Spartinivicinus marinus: one gene and its partners. The protein of the gene in region 3 binds, or shares a complex with, the protein of the main gene of each other region. Links are inferred from orthologs where the notes say so. Each region holds a gene or a part of one and is shown on either strand. Other genes may lie near its edges.

What was found. The genes of interacting proteins can lie anywhere in the genome.
Region 1: the proteins of accD (region 3) and OQE68_RS04345 are in contact, whole or in part, in a solved structure (PDB 8UXZ), measured with the Escherichia coli proteins. The link is inferred for Spartinivicinus marinus from one-to-one orthologs.
Region 2: the proteins of accD (region 3) and accC are in contact, whole or in part, in a solved structure (PDB 8UXZ), measured with the Escherichia coli proteins. The link is inferred for Spartinivicinus marinus from one-to-one orthologs.

Annotation. Positions count from the first base shown.
Region 1 is NZ_JAPJZK010000001.1:901,733-905,621, forward strand. Bases 1-2,837 are described here. They hold OQE68_RS04345 (acetyl-CoA carboxylase carboxyltransferase subunit alpha), read right to left. Parts: upstream 1,982-2,837; coding sequence 1,019-1,981; downstream 1-1,018. Other genes in these bases: tilS (tRNA lysidine(34) synthetase TilS), read right to left, coding at 1-931; dnaE (DNA polymerase III subunit alpha), read right to left, coding at 2,116-2,837. In the rest of the region: more of dnaE, read right to left, coding at 2,838-3,889. UniProt on the Escherichia coli protein: Component of the acetyl coenzyme A carboxylase (ACC) complex. First, biotin carboxylase catalyzes the carboxylation of biotin on its carrier protein (BCCP) and then the CO(2) group is transferred by the carboxyltransferase to acetyl-CoA to form malonyl-CoA.
Region 2 is NZ_JAPJZK010000001.1:3,452,768-3,456,716, forward strand. The notes cover bases 1-2,897. They hold accC (acetyl-CoA carboxylase biotin carboxylase subunit), read right to left. Parts: upstream 2,171-2,897; coding sequence 830-2,170; downstream 1-829. Other genes in these bases: prmA (50S ribosomal protein L11 methyltransferase), read right to left, coding at 1-786; accB (acetyl-CoA carboxylase biotin carboxyl carrier protein), read right to left, coding at 2,200-2,664; aroQ (type II 3-dehydroquinate dehydratase), read right to left, coding at 2,817-2,897. In the rest of the region: more of aroQ, read right to left, coding at 2,898-3,257; protein-disulfide reductase DsbD, read right to left, coding at 3,566-3,949. UniProt on the Escherichia coli protein: This protein is a component of the acetyl coenzyme A carboxylase complex; first, biotin carboxylase catalyzes the carboxylation of the carrier protein and then the transcarboxylase transfers the carboxyl group to form malonyl-CoA.
Region 3 is NZ_JAPJZK010000001.1:289,776-296,084, forward strand. Bases 1-2,886 are described here. They hold accD (acetyl-CoA carboxylase, carboxyltransferase subunit beta), read right to left. Parts: upstream 2,011-2,886; coding sequence 991-2,010; downstream 1-990. Other genes in these bases: folC (bifunctional tetrahydrofolate synthase/dihydrofolate synthase), read right to left, coding at 1-1,001; trpA (tryptophan synthase subunit alpha), read right to left, coding at 2,183-2,886. Also shown: more of trpA, read right to left, coding at 2,887-2,980; trpB (tryptophan synthase subunit beta), read right to left, coding at 2,992-4,215; OQE68_RS01375 (phosphoribosylanthranilate isomerase), read right to left, coding at 4,193-4,831; tRNA pseudouridine(38-40) synthase TruA, read right to left, coding at 4,936-5,796; OQE68_RS01385 (FimV/HubP family polar landmark protein), read right to left, coding at 5,888-6,309.

The DNA of each region.
Region 1 (3,889 bases), 610 kb from region 3 along the record:
CGACAATTGTTGGCATTGCATCCTCTGCGGCCATTAGCAGCGAGTTTTCAATCTCCAACAGCAGTGGCCGAGTGATATTAATATCTACAAATTTTAGCCAGTAGCGGATTAAATTATGTCGCCTGGGGGAAGGTAGCTTTAGTAGGTGTTGGCAGCTGAGTGGCAGAATCGATAATCCCTGACGCCAGTGTGCAGGCGGGCTAACCTGTGTAGTCTGATAGTCTAGCTGGGCCATATCCTCCAGAATACTGGCTGCATCCTGACAATGCCCTTGGGTGCCTATTAGTTGGCGATATAAATTCGGCCAGTGACATTCCAGCTTGGGCAAAATCTCATGCCGCAAAAAGTTACGACTAAAATCCAGTGTCTCATTAGACTCATCTTCCACCCAGATTAATTGATGCTGCTGGGCGTAATGGAGTAAATCAGTTTTGGTATACTTCAACAAAGGCCGGAATAGCCGGGCTTTACCAATCATACGACTGCTAGGCATCCCAGCTAAACCAGAAACGCCTGAACCACGACAGAAACGAAATAACAGCGTTTCCAACTGATCTTGCAAATGATGCCCTAACAGTAATACATCAGTTGCCTCTAAAAATACTTCGAAAGCCTGATATCTCTCTGCCCTTGCAGCCTCCTCAATGCCGTTACCAGTAGACCTAACCTCAACCTGCCTTACGACAAAATCACAACCCAATTGAGTAGCCAGCCTTTGGCAATGCTTTTCCCACTGTTTGGCATTAGGGCTTAAGCCATGATTAACATGAAGAGCAACTAAAGGTAATTGATATTGAGCAGCAAAACGGCAGGTTAAACTCAATAAAACAGTTGAATCTAAGCCTCCACTAAAAGCCACTACCAGCCGAGTGGGCGAATAGTCAGCTAACAAGCGCTCCAGTTTTTGACAGTATAACTGTGGCAGGTCCATGACGTTTTATACGTTATTAGTTTAATAAAATGGCAACACTAAAAAGCCGACTAAAGAGTCGGCTTTTTGTTAGAGAATATTAGGCTGTTACTGGCCAAACGAGCCATACGACATCAGACGTTTGTACCGTAAATCCAGTAGCTCTTCAATTGAGTGACGCTTTAACACATCTAACTCTTTAATCAGCGACTCTTTAATACTAGCCGCAATCTGCACAGGATCCCGATGAGCACCACCTAATGGTTCTGGAATTAGCCTGTCGACAAAACCAAGCTCTAATAAACGGTCAGCGGTGATCCCCATTGCCTCAGCTGCATCGGCTGCTTTTTCAGCGCTTTTCCATAAAATAGAGGCACAACCTTCTGGTGATATAACCGAATAAGTAGAGTATTGCAGCATCATTAAGTGATCACACACACCTACTGCCAATGCACCACCTGAGCCCCCTTCTCCTATCACCGTAGAAATAATCGGTGTTTTCAAGCGGGACATTACCGCCAGGTTATAAGCAATGGCCTCACTTTGACCCCGCTCTTCTGCATCAATACCAGGATAGGCACCTGGTGTATCAATAAACGTCAATACAGGTATTTTAAACCGCTCCGCTAGCTCCATTAACCGGCATGCTTTTCGATAACCTTCTGGCTTTGGCATACCAAAGTTGCGGCGTACTTTATCCTTTACATCGCGGCCTTTTTGATGACCAATAATCATCACAGGCTGATTTTCCAGTCTACCAATACCGCCTACAATTGACTGGTCATCTGCAAACTTACGATCACCATGTAACTCATCAAAATCATTAAAAATATACTCAACATAATCGAGAGTATATGGCCGCTGAGGGTGACGAGCGATTTGCGCTCGTTGCCAAGCGGTTAACTTGCTGAAAACCTGCTGAGTCAGCGACTTACTTTTAGTCTTAAGCTTTTCTATTTCTTCAGCAATATCAATATCATAACTGCTGTTCTGCTCAGTTGAACTTAGGCTTTCTATTTTGGCTTCCAGCTCTGCAATCGGCTGCTCAAAGTCTAGGTATTGGGGGTTCATAGTCGTAATTCTTGCCTTACTATTACGGTGGCTGCTAACGGATTATGCCCAACTAAAAAGGAGCATAAGATACGTGATTGTGACTACTTAGTCGAGTGCAGTGACACAATAGACCTGTTTTATCATTTAACAAATTATCCATACTGCAACTCAACTGAATTTTTTCCATACTGTTTTTTCAGCGCTTGAATTAGCTCATCAGTTGGGGCTATCCACCATTGATCAGACAATATCAATTTAGCCTTCGCATCAGGTTTTTGGTATTCAATGGTAATGGGTAGCTGCCCTTTATATTCTGCCAACAGGGTAGCCAAATTCTCTACAAAACCTGGCTTAAAGGCTTGCTCTGAAATTACTAACTGAAGCTGTCGTGCATATTTGCTGCGTGCTTCCGTTAAATTAGCTAACGATTTAGCACGTACTTTCAGGTTATTAGTGTAGTCATCATGACTCACTTCACCTTCTACAATAACTAACGCATCTTTTTCCAGTTGCTGCTGATACTGTTCAAATTGATCTGAGAATACAGAGACCTCAATTCTTGCAGTACGATCATCCAAAGTGATAAAGGCCATTTTCTGGCCACGCTTGTTACGCATGACTCGCAAAGCAACGATCAATCCTGCAATGTACTGGCTTTCTCGGGCTGGTCTTAAATCAACAATGCGATTTCTGATAATGTGTCTAATTTCAGACTCATACTGATCTATGGGGTGACCAGTTAAATACAGCCCAAGGGTTTCTTTTTCTCCTAACAAGCGCTGGTTATCAGGCCACTCATAGGTGTTATAGTAATACTCATAACAGTCTTGCTCAGTTTCAGCTATTAGCTCACCAAACAAGTCACCATGACCACTGTCCTGGCTTTTTGCTTCTTGATCAGCTGCTTTTAACGCATCTTCCATAGCAGCGAACAAGACAGCTCGATTTTTACCTAGCAATGCCTTTTCCTGATATCGAGCTGGGCCCAGTCGGTCCAAAGCCCCTGAACGTACAAGAGCTTCCATCACCCGTTTATTAATTTTTTTACCATCTATGCGTTTACAAAAATCAAATAGATCCTTAAAAGCACCACCAGCTTTTCGTGCTTCAACTATGGCTTCAATCGGGCCTTCTCCAACGCCTTTAATTGCCCCTAAACCATAAACGATGTCATCCTGATCGCTCACGATAAATTTATATTCACTGATATTCACATTGGGTGGTGTAATATTCAGCTTCATCGAGCGGCATTCTTCAATCAGAATCACCACTTTATCAGTATTATGAATATCTGAAGACAACACCGCAGCCATAAATTCTGCTGGGAAATAGGCTTTCAGCCAGGCTGTTTGATAAGAAACTAGCGCATAAGCAGCTGAGTGAGACTTGTTAAATCCATAGCCTGCGAACTTTTCCATCAAATCAAAAATATAAGTCGCTTGTTCTGCAGGAATGTGATTGTCCGATGCACCCTTATTAAATATTTCCCGCTGTTTGGCCATTTCTTCAGGTTTTTTCTTACCCATAGCTCGACGAAGCATATCAGCCTGGCCTAAAGAGTAATTAGCCAGCACCTGGGCAATCTGCATAACCTGTTCCTGATATAGGATTACACCATACGTGTTGGATAATACTGGTTCCAAATCAGGGTGGGGATATTCGACGGTAGCACGGCCATGCTTACGATTAATAAAGTCATCCACCATCCCTGACTGAAGTGGTCCTGGCCGAAACAATGCTACCAATGCGATAATATCTTCAAAACAGCTAGGCAATAGACGCTTAATCAGTTCTTTCATCCCACGGGACTCAAGCTGAAACACTGCCGTTGTTTCCGCTCGCTGCAGCAATTTAAATACTAACTCATCGCCTAAATTTATCTGGCTAATATCAATGGGTGCTTCACTTCTAATCGCCCGACGCTTA
Region 2 (3,949 bases), 3.2 Mb from region 3 along the record:
TTTACCACCTGTTTTGGTTAAAGAAGCTAACCGTTCGGCAAGGTTGATTAAAGGCCCTGCTAGGATATTCGCTAGCATAATGTCTATAGGTTGATCAGGTGCTTGTTCAGGTAAGAATGTGTGTAAACGATTAGCTGCTATATTATTGCGCTGACCATTGGCAATCGTTGCTTCTAATGCTTGGGGGTCATTATCAATAGCAGCTACATTGGTAGCCCCAAGAATTAATGCAGCAATACCTAAGATCCCTGAGCCGCAGCCATAGTCAATCACTTGTTGATTAGCTATTTCATTGTTGCCTAGCCACTCTAAACACAGCGCTGTGGTAGGGTGAGTGCCAGTACCAAATGCCAGGCCGGGGTCCAAAATCAAGTTAGCTGCACTAGGATCAGGAGTTTCTCGCCAGCTGGGGCAAACCCAGAGCCTTTTTCCAAATTGGATAGGATGATAGTTGTCCATCCACTCCCGCTCCCAGTCTTTATCCTCAACTATTTCTACTTTGCAATTGGGTAGTGGCAGTGGGCTAAGTTCATTAGCTAAAAATGCCAATACCAAATCCACTTCTGTATTTGCCTCAAACAGGCCAATGACCTGGGTACTGTCCCAAAGTGGGGTTGTACCTAAGGCTGGCTCAAAAACTGGTTGGTCTTGGCCATCTTGTAAAGTAACGGCTTTGGCGCCAATTGCCAGCAGTAAATCTTCCAGTGCTTCGCTTTGGTCGCGGGTTGTATCCAGTTTGACTTGAATCCAGGGCATGAGGGGATAGCTTTTAGCTTGAGTAGTCATTGAGGCGAGCTTAACTAAGCTCGCCTCAATGACTATCTACAGATTACTGAGATAGCTTTTGTTCCAGATAATGAATATTAACCCCACCTTTGGCGAAATTAGCATCTCTTACCAGCTCTGCATGTAGTGGAGCATTAGTACGAATACCATGCACAACCAGCTCATCTAGCGCGTGACGCATTCTAGCCAGGGCAACTTCTCGGGTCTCACCATAGCTAATGACTTTAGCGATGAGCGAGTCGTAATAAGGAGGGACTTTATAACCACTATATAAATGAGAATCGACACGAATTCCAATACCGCCTGGAGCATGGAAGTGTTTAATCTCACCAGGTGATGGCATAAAGGTTTTGGGGTCTTCAGCATTGATTCGACACTCAATGGCATGACCTTTAATAGTGATATCTTCTTGTTTGATACTTAAAGGTTGGCCACTAGCAACCAATAGTTGCTCTTTCACAATGTCGACCCCAGTCACCATTTCAGATACTGGGTGCTCAACCTGAACCCGAGTGTTCATTTCAATGAAGTAGAAATTGCCATCTTCGTATAAAAACTCAAAAGTACCTGCACCACGATAGCCAATTTCAATACAGGCATTTACACAGCGCATAGCAATGTCGTGGCGCGCTTCTTCAGGAATACCTGGGGCTGGTGCTTCTTCAATAACCTTTTGATGGCGACGTTGCAGTGAACAGTCTCGATCACCCAAGTGAATGGCATTACCCTGGCCATCGGCGAGTATTTGAACTTCAACGTGGCGTGGGTTTTCCAGAAATTTTTCCAGATAAACCATTTCATTACCAAAAGCAGCCAAGGCTTCAGATTGGGTAACATTAATTGCACTAAGTAAGTGGGCTTCACTATGAACAACTCGCATACCACGACCACCGCCACCACCAGATGCTTTAACAATAACTGGATAGCCAATATCACGGGCAATGGCAAGAGAGCGCTCTTTGTCACCCGTTAGTGGGCCATTTGAGCCAGGTACGGTGGGAACACCTGCTTTTTGCATAGCTTTAATGGCGGACACTTTGTCACCCATTAAGCGAATCACATCAGGTGATGGGCCAATAAAGGTAAAGCCGCTGTTCTCTACTTGCTCTGCAAAGTCAGCATTTTCAGCTAAAAACCCATAGCCTGGGTGGATAGCGACAGCATCAGTAACTTCTGCTGCGCTAATAAGAGCCGGAATATTTAAGTAGCTTTCAGTGGGGTTGTTTGGACCAATGCAAACGCTTTCATCTGCTAAGCGTACATGCATTAGTGATTCATCCGCTTTAGAGTGGACTGCAACGGTTTTGATGCCAAGCTCTTTGCAGGCTCGTAAAATCCGTAGTGCAATTTCCCCTCGGTTGGCAATGAGTACTTTCTCAAGCATGGTGGGTATCCTGCTACTGTCGAGTCGGTTTAAACGATGGTAAACAGCGGCTGATCAAACTCTACAGGTTGACCGTTTTCCACCAAAATGGCTTCGATTGTGCCTGTTTTGTCAGCTTCGATTTGGTTCATCATTTTCATTGCTTCAACAATACACAAAACATCGCCAGCTTTAACATGTTGGCCAACTTCAGCAAAAGCAGGTGAGCTAGGAGAAGGTGCGCGGTAAAAAGTACCTACCATCGGTGAAGTTACTTGGTGGCCTGTTGGCTTGGCAGCAGGTGTAGACTCTTCTTTTGTTTCCGCTGGAGCTGCTGCCGCAGCAATAGGCGCTGGCGCTGCTGGTGCAGCTATTGCGTATTGAGCAGGAGCAATCATAGGTGAGTTAGCGTGTCGGCTAATACGAACTGACTCCTCACCCTCTTTGATTTCCAGTTCATCAATACCAGACTCTTCTAGTAACTCGATCAGTTTTTTTACTTTTCTAATATCCATAGCGTCATCTCGGATAAATTGAACTTATTGTTGAAGCAAAAACAAAACAGTGACGTACTGATATTTGTTGTGCTTTTACTGGTTTTAAATTTTTGTTTGGTCTTAAGTTTTGCAAAGCGCTAAAAAATGCAGCAGGTGTGCCTCTTTAGCTCTTAGTTTTCTAGCTGTTTGATGGCTGCTTGTAGTGCTAGCTCGTAGCCTTGATTACCCAGCCCGCAAATTACCCCAACAGCAACATCCGAAAAGTAAGAATGATGCCGAAAAGGTTCACGTTGATAGACGTTAGAAAGGTGAACCTCGATAAAAGGAATCTCTACCCCTAATAATGCATCGCGCAGTGCCACGCTCGTATGCGTAAAAGCCGCAGGATTAAAAATAATAAAGTTAACCCCTTCACGCTTTGCGTCATGAATCCGTTCAATTAACTCGTACTCTGCATTACTTTGCAGTGTTTGCAGGTGATGACCATGATCAACGGCCTGAGTGGTCAGGGTCTGGTTGATATCATCTAAAGTAGTTGAACCATAAATAGTTGGTTCCCGAGTGCCTAATAAATTTAAATTAGGCCCGTGCAGCACTAAGATTGTTGCCATAAGTTAAGGCTCTCAGAGTTTGAGCTGTCTCCGCTTGTACTACAAATCATGCCGACTGAGGTCATACTCAACTGCTGCCAGCAGTTACCTTATTAACTGGTTTATGCTGACAGTAACGGGTAATGACAGAGTTAATGATCAAAAATGTAACGGCCGATTGTGCATAAAATGGCAGCCGCTGTCCACTATTTGCATGATTAAAGACTTTGAACGCAAAATCTCTAATATTGTATGCAAGATCGCGTAACTTTATCCATTTTTAGGGCTGAACTGGTAATTATAGAAGCAAATGTTCAAGCTTGCAGGAGTTAGCTGCGATTTAGCGTCGATCTTAAGTGATTTTCCAGGGAGTTAGCGGTTATCTCTCCCTGTACACGAAGATTTGCTAATTCTTCACCGGTTCGGCTGAAGAATAGCAGCGCTGGTGGGCCAAAAATTGAGTATTGTTTGAGCAGCTGTTGTTGGTTTTGATTGAAAGCGGTGATATCAAGCTTGATCAATGAAAATTGGCTAAGAAGAGGTTTCACATTTTCTGCAGGAAATACTTCGCGCTCTATGACTTTGCAGGAAATACACCAGTCGGCATATAAATCAACCATAACAGGTTTTTGCTGATTTTTAGCTTTAGCTAGTGCCTGCTGTAACTCCTGGGTTGTGTAAATTTTAGTGAAGCCCTGGTTGTTGTTGGTAGG
Region 3 (6,309 bases):
GCACGCTGAGAATGATGGGCTTGTTTTAAACGTTGTGCCACCATGTGTGCTGCAGCCGGGTTATGAGCAACATCTAAAATCAGTTTAACGGGTTTATCTTTAATCGTTACATGCTCAATTTGCAAACGACCTAATAAGCTAGCACCCATTAAGCCTTTCACTATGGCTTCATAAGGTACTTGTAAAGATAACAGTTGCAGTGTTTGCAAAACAGTTAACGCATTGGTAAAAGGCAACGAAGGATAAGGCAGATCAGGTATTTCACAATCAACCACTTCCCCAGCCTCATCAACGTTTGTTTTGCCTTTAAATATCCAGGTCTTAGTTTGCTGTTCAGCAGTAAAATGCTGTCCTTTACACAACAACTGAAACGGTTCCGTTTCAGCTCGTTGGATAACCGATGGATACAGGGTTTCATCACCGTAGATCAGTGGAATGCCTGATCGAACAATACCGGTTTTTTCCCAGGCAATCGTATTTAACTCATTACCTAGGAAGTTTTCATGGTCCAAACCAATACTGGTCACCACTGCGACATCAGGATCAATAATATTGACTGCGTCTAACCGGCCACCCAAGCCTACCTCAAGTAATACAACATCTAGTGGCTGTTGCTGAAACAACCAAAAAGCTGCTAAGGAGCCAAACTCAAAGTAGGTCAGGGAGATATCTTTCCTAGCGATGTCAACGGCATGAAAGGCGGCGATTAACTGGCTATCCGATACTGGCTGGCCATTAATCACCACCCGCTCGTTATAGCGTAAAAAGTGAGGGGAGGTATATACCCCTACCCGGTAGCCCGCCTGTTGCAAAATTGCCTGCAGCATGGCAATAGTACTGCCTTTGCCATTAGTGCCCGCAACCGTCACTACCCTCTTGCCAAGTTTAGCTGGATTAAGCTGGGTAAAAACCTGTTGAATACGCGTTAAGCCAAGATCAATTTCAGTAGGATGAAGGCCCTCTAACCAAGAGAGCCACTCAGGTAACTGTTTAAACCTCATTTTTAGGTTCTGTTGCAGGTTGTTCTTCCGTATTTGCGGTACTTGCTTCAGCGGCTGGCTCGCTGGTTTCACTGGCTTCATCACTCTGGGGCTGATCAACAGCAGCTGTCGTCTCTTCTTCAGCTGCCACCTCATTAGCAGCCAATTCCGCAGTGAAATAAAAAGTCATTTTTTCTAATAATGAGGCAATTCGCTCACGAAGCTGGCTTCGCTGTAAAATCATGTCAACCGTGCCATGCTCTAATAAAAACTCACTGCGCTGAAAGCCTTCAGGTAGTTTTTCCCGAACGGTTTGCTCAATAACTCGAGGACCAGCAAAACCAATCAATGCATTTGGCTCAGCAATATTAACATCCCCTAACATTGCTAAACTGGCAGAAACCCCACCATAAACTGGGTCGGTCAAAACAGAAATAAAAGGTAAACCCGCAGCTTTTAGTTTTTCCAGTGCAGCACTGGTTTTTGCCATTTGCATTAAGGAAAATAATGCTTCCTGCATTCGCGCCCCACCACTGGCCGCAAAACAAACCAAAGCACAACGCTGCTCCAAACACACATTTACAGCCTGAACAAACTTCTCTCCCACGACAGACCCCATTGAGCCACCCATAAAGGAGAACTCAAAGGCTACTGCAGCCACTGGCACACCTTGAACGGTGCCTTTCATGGCTAATAGTGCATCTCTTTGCCCAGTTTGTTTTTGTGCAGCATTTAACCGGTCTTTATATTTCTTACTATCTCTGAATTTCAGGCGATCTTCCGGCTCTAAGTCTGCAGCAATTTCCTCACGGTTTTCTGGGTCTAAAAAGTAATCTAAACGTGTGCTAGCAGAAATCCGCATATGGTGGTCACATTTTGGACACACATCGAGATTTTCCTCAAGCTTTGGCTGATACAGAATTGCCCCACACTTGACGCACTTTTTCCACAGCCCTTCTGGCACATTACTGTGTTTTTTCGAGCCAGACAAAGACGGCAGATTAAATTTATCTAATAACCAATTAGCCATAAGTTGCTACCTAAAATAACAAAGCGGAGGTGCTAATGCAGAACCCCTATGAATAATCCGGGGCAATACCCTAGCACTTCCGCTACAAACAAAAAATACGATAAAACCCTATATAAGAACGGTTGACGTTTGCTCAAAAATAAGGTTAGAGGCAAACGCCAAACAGCACTTTTTAATCAATTGCTTGACGTATCGAGCCTAGCAGGTCTTTAACCGCAGCAATGGTGGCTTGATCATCAGTACCTGTTGCAATTTTTTTAACAATTGCACTACCAACAACTACAGCATCTGCCGTTTGAGCAATTGCCTTGGCAGTTTCAGCATCTCGAATACCAAACCCGACACCCACAGGCAACTGGGTATATTGCCGAATCCGTGTCAGCTGACGATTGACTGCATCGACATCAAGGGTAGCAGCCCCAGTAACGCCTTTTAAGGAAACGTAATAAATAAACCCAGAGGCACTATCACAAATGGTTTTAATTCTAGTTTCCGCTGTCGTGGGGGCCAGTAGATAGATAATATCTATATCCTTTGCTTTTAGCTGATCAGCCAACGGGCCAGCTTCTTCAGGAGGTAAGTCCACTGTCAAAACACCATCGACACCCGCATCAGCAGCAGCTTCAGCAAATGCTTGATACCCCATCACTTCCACTGGGTTGAGATATCCCATTAATACAACAGGCGTTTGATTATCTCTCTTACGGAACTCAGCCACCATCGCTAATACGTTTGACAACGTAACCCCGTGGGACAGCGCTCTCTCACAAGCCTGCTGAATCACAGGTCCATCAGCCATGGGATCAGAGAATGGAATTCCTAACTCAATAATGTTGGCTCCCGCTTCCACCATAGCATGCATTAATGGGACAGTAAGCTGAGGTGAATTATCACCAGCAGTGACATAAGGAATCAACGCCTTCCGTTGTGTTTTTTTCAGTTGTTCAAAACAAGATTGTATTCGACTCATTGTTCGCCCCGTTAGCTCCAGTCCACGCCATCAATTGCCGCTACGGTATGAATATCTTTATCGCCACGGCCTGATAAATTGACCACAATGACCTGATCTTTTGCCATCGTGGGTGCCAGCTTTTCTACATAAGCTAACGCATGGCTACTTTCTAAAGCTGGGATAATCCCTTCCATACGAGTTAAACGATGAAATGCGGCTAATGCCTCCTGATCAGTAACAGCCACATATTCTGCTCGACCCGTATCTTTTAACCAAGCATGTTCAGGCCCTACGCCAGGATAATCTAAGCCTGCTGAAATAGAGTGGGTATGAATAATCTGTCCAGCATCATCTTCCATTAAGTAAGTACGATTACCGTGCAATACCCCTGGTTTACCAGCGCATAAGGGTGCTGCATGTCGACCTGTGGCTAAGCCTTCGCCAGCCGCTTCTACTCCGATAATGTTAACGGAGGTATCCCCAATAAAGGGATAAAACAAGCCAATGGCATTAGAGCCCCCCCCAACACAAGCCACAATGCTATCGGGTAATTTACCAGTCTGCTCAAGGCACTGACTACGCGCTTCACGACCAATGACTGATTGAAAATCACGGACCATTTGAGGATAAGGATGAGGCCCTGCCACTGTCCCAATGATGTAAAAGGTATTATCTACATTGGTCACCCAGTCCCGCATGGCTTCATTTAAAGCATCTTTCAGGGTACGCGAACCTGACTCAACAGGAATCACTTCGGCCCCCAACAGTGACATCCGATATACGTTCAACGCTTGTCGTTTAACGTCTTCAGCTCCCATATAGACATGGCACTCTAAGCCCAGGCGAGCCGCTACGGTTGCTGAGGCAACGCCGTGTTGACCGGCTCCCGTTTCAGCAATCACCCGAGGCTTGCCCATATGTTTAGCCAACAATGCCTGCCCAATGGTGTTATTCACCTTATGGGCACCGGTATGGTTTAAATCTTCACGCTTTAAATAAACTTGAGCACCACCCAGGTGCTTAGACCATCGCTCAGCAAAATACAGTGGAGATGGACGACCAACATAGTGAGCCAAGTCTTTATCAAACTCTGCTTGAAAGTCTGGATCTCGCCACAACTTGTGGTAAGTTTCTTCTAACTCAGCTAATGCCGCCATCAAGGTTTCAGATACAAAACGACCACCGTAAGGCCCAAAATGACCTCGGCTGTCGGGTAGTTTTAATAGATCTTCAACACTGTATTGTTGAGACACTGGCAACCTCTCGAATAAACGCATTAATTTTGGCAGGGTCCTTAATACCTTTTGCTTGCTCCACCCCGCCACTTACATCCACAGCAAAAGGCCTCACCTGTTGAATAGCCATTGCTACGTTATTGGCAGATAAGCCACCGGCAAGAATAATCGGTTTGCTGGGATGAGCAGGAATACACTGCCAATTAAAAGTTTCACCGGTTCCACCAGGAATACCGGGGCGATAGCTATCTAATAAAATACCTGCCGCCGACTTATACTGCCCGATAATACGGTTAATATCCATCCCTTCTCGCACTCGAAGGGCTTTTATATAAGGTTTATTAAATTGCTGACAAAAAACTTCAGGCTCATCACCATGAAATTGCAATAACCCGAGCGGTACGTCTGTTAACACTTGTTGTATATAGTCAGTTGTTGCATTCACAAACAGACCAACAGTAGTAATAAATGGACTTAGGCTACTTGCTATTTCAGCTGCTTGCGGAATATTCACCGCTCTTGGGCTTTGTTCATAAAACACCAGGCCAATCGCATCAGCACCCGCATTCACGGCTGCCTTCGCATCCACCAGCCGAGTGATACCACAAATTTTTACCCTTACACGTTGATTCATATACAACTCGAAACCCTGTTATTTAAAACCCTGTTATTTAAAACCCAGTTATTCAAAACCCAGATATTCAAAACAAAATCATTCTATCCAGTGACTAGTACTAACTACTCTGTCAGCCAGGGTGATAGAAAGTATGGGCCTAAGGGAGGGGAAGGTAAATCAAATTGCTCAGGATAGCCTACATCAACAAAATATAAGCCATAAGGTGGTGCAGTGACTCCCCCTTGAGTTCGGTCACGAGCAGCTAATACGTCTTTTACCCAGCTGATAGGGCGTTTACTACAGCCAATGGCCATCAATACCCCAGCAATATTACGCACCATATGATGTAAAAATGCATTGGCTTTGACATCGATAACAATTAAGTCACCAAAGCGCTCTACCCGCAAATGATGAATCGTCTTAACTGGTGACTTGGCCTGACAGCCGATTGCCCGAAACGAGCTAAAGTCATGCTCGCCTTCTAAAGCCTGAGCAGCCTCACTCATCAAGGCCACATTCAGGGGCCGATAGTTCCAGGTGACCCCATTGGGTAAGTGGGCAGGCCTCACTGGGGTATTTAGAATGACATAGCGATAACGACGATACACTGCACTAAAACGAGCATGAAAACTATCATCCACCGGTTTAACCCAGCGTACTGAGATATCATTAGGAAGGTTACTATTGGCACCAAATACCCAGCTTCGCTCAGAGCGTATTGCAGTGCTATCAAAGTGAATGATTTGATTACAACCATGTACTCCGGTATCAGTCCGCCCTGCACAAATCACTGTTAGAGGATGATCAGCCACCTCACTGATAGCTGCCTCTACTGCACGTTGAACGGTCTTGATACCTGAGCGCTGGGCTTGCCAGCCATGATAATGGGAACCATCATATTCGATACTGGCAGCAAAGCGTTGAGCCACTTCAGTCGCTGGCTGCCGATCAGCGACTGAATCATGGGATTGCACCTGAGTCATTACTCCCTACTGTCTGATTACTACCCACCATCGATTTTTAAGCGCCCTCTTTAGCAGAGGGCTGGGGTGAGGAAAATATTACTGATTATCGCTAGTCCATGCTATCCAACAGTCCCTGTGCTTCTTTTTTCTGTACATCATTACCTTCAGTCATGACTTCATCCAGAATATCCCGAGCACCATCCTGATCTCCCATATCAATATAAGCCCGAGCTAAATCCAGTTTTGTCGCCGCTTCATCGGCATCAGCCAGGAACTCATAATCCTGCTCTTGACCAGCAGGGGCTTTTGCTACTGCAGGCTTAGCTTGTACTTTAGGCTCAGCCACTGCTGTTGCAGTGCCGTGATCTTCTACTGGGGCAGGTCTTGTGACAGGTGCTTCAGCAGTTACATCCATATCGTCATCCATATCCAAGTCATCAATTGCCAATTCCGCCGCCAGGCTTTCAGTAGCTGCATCCAAGTCAGCCAGATTATCTTCCATTGCGTCAGAGTCTAAGATAAAGGCTTCCT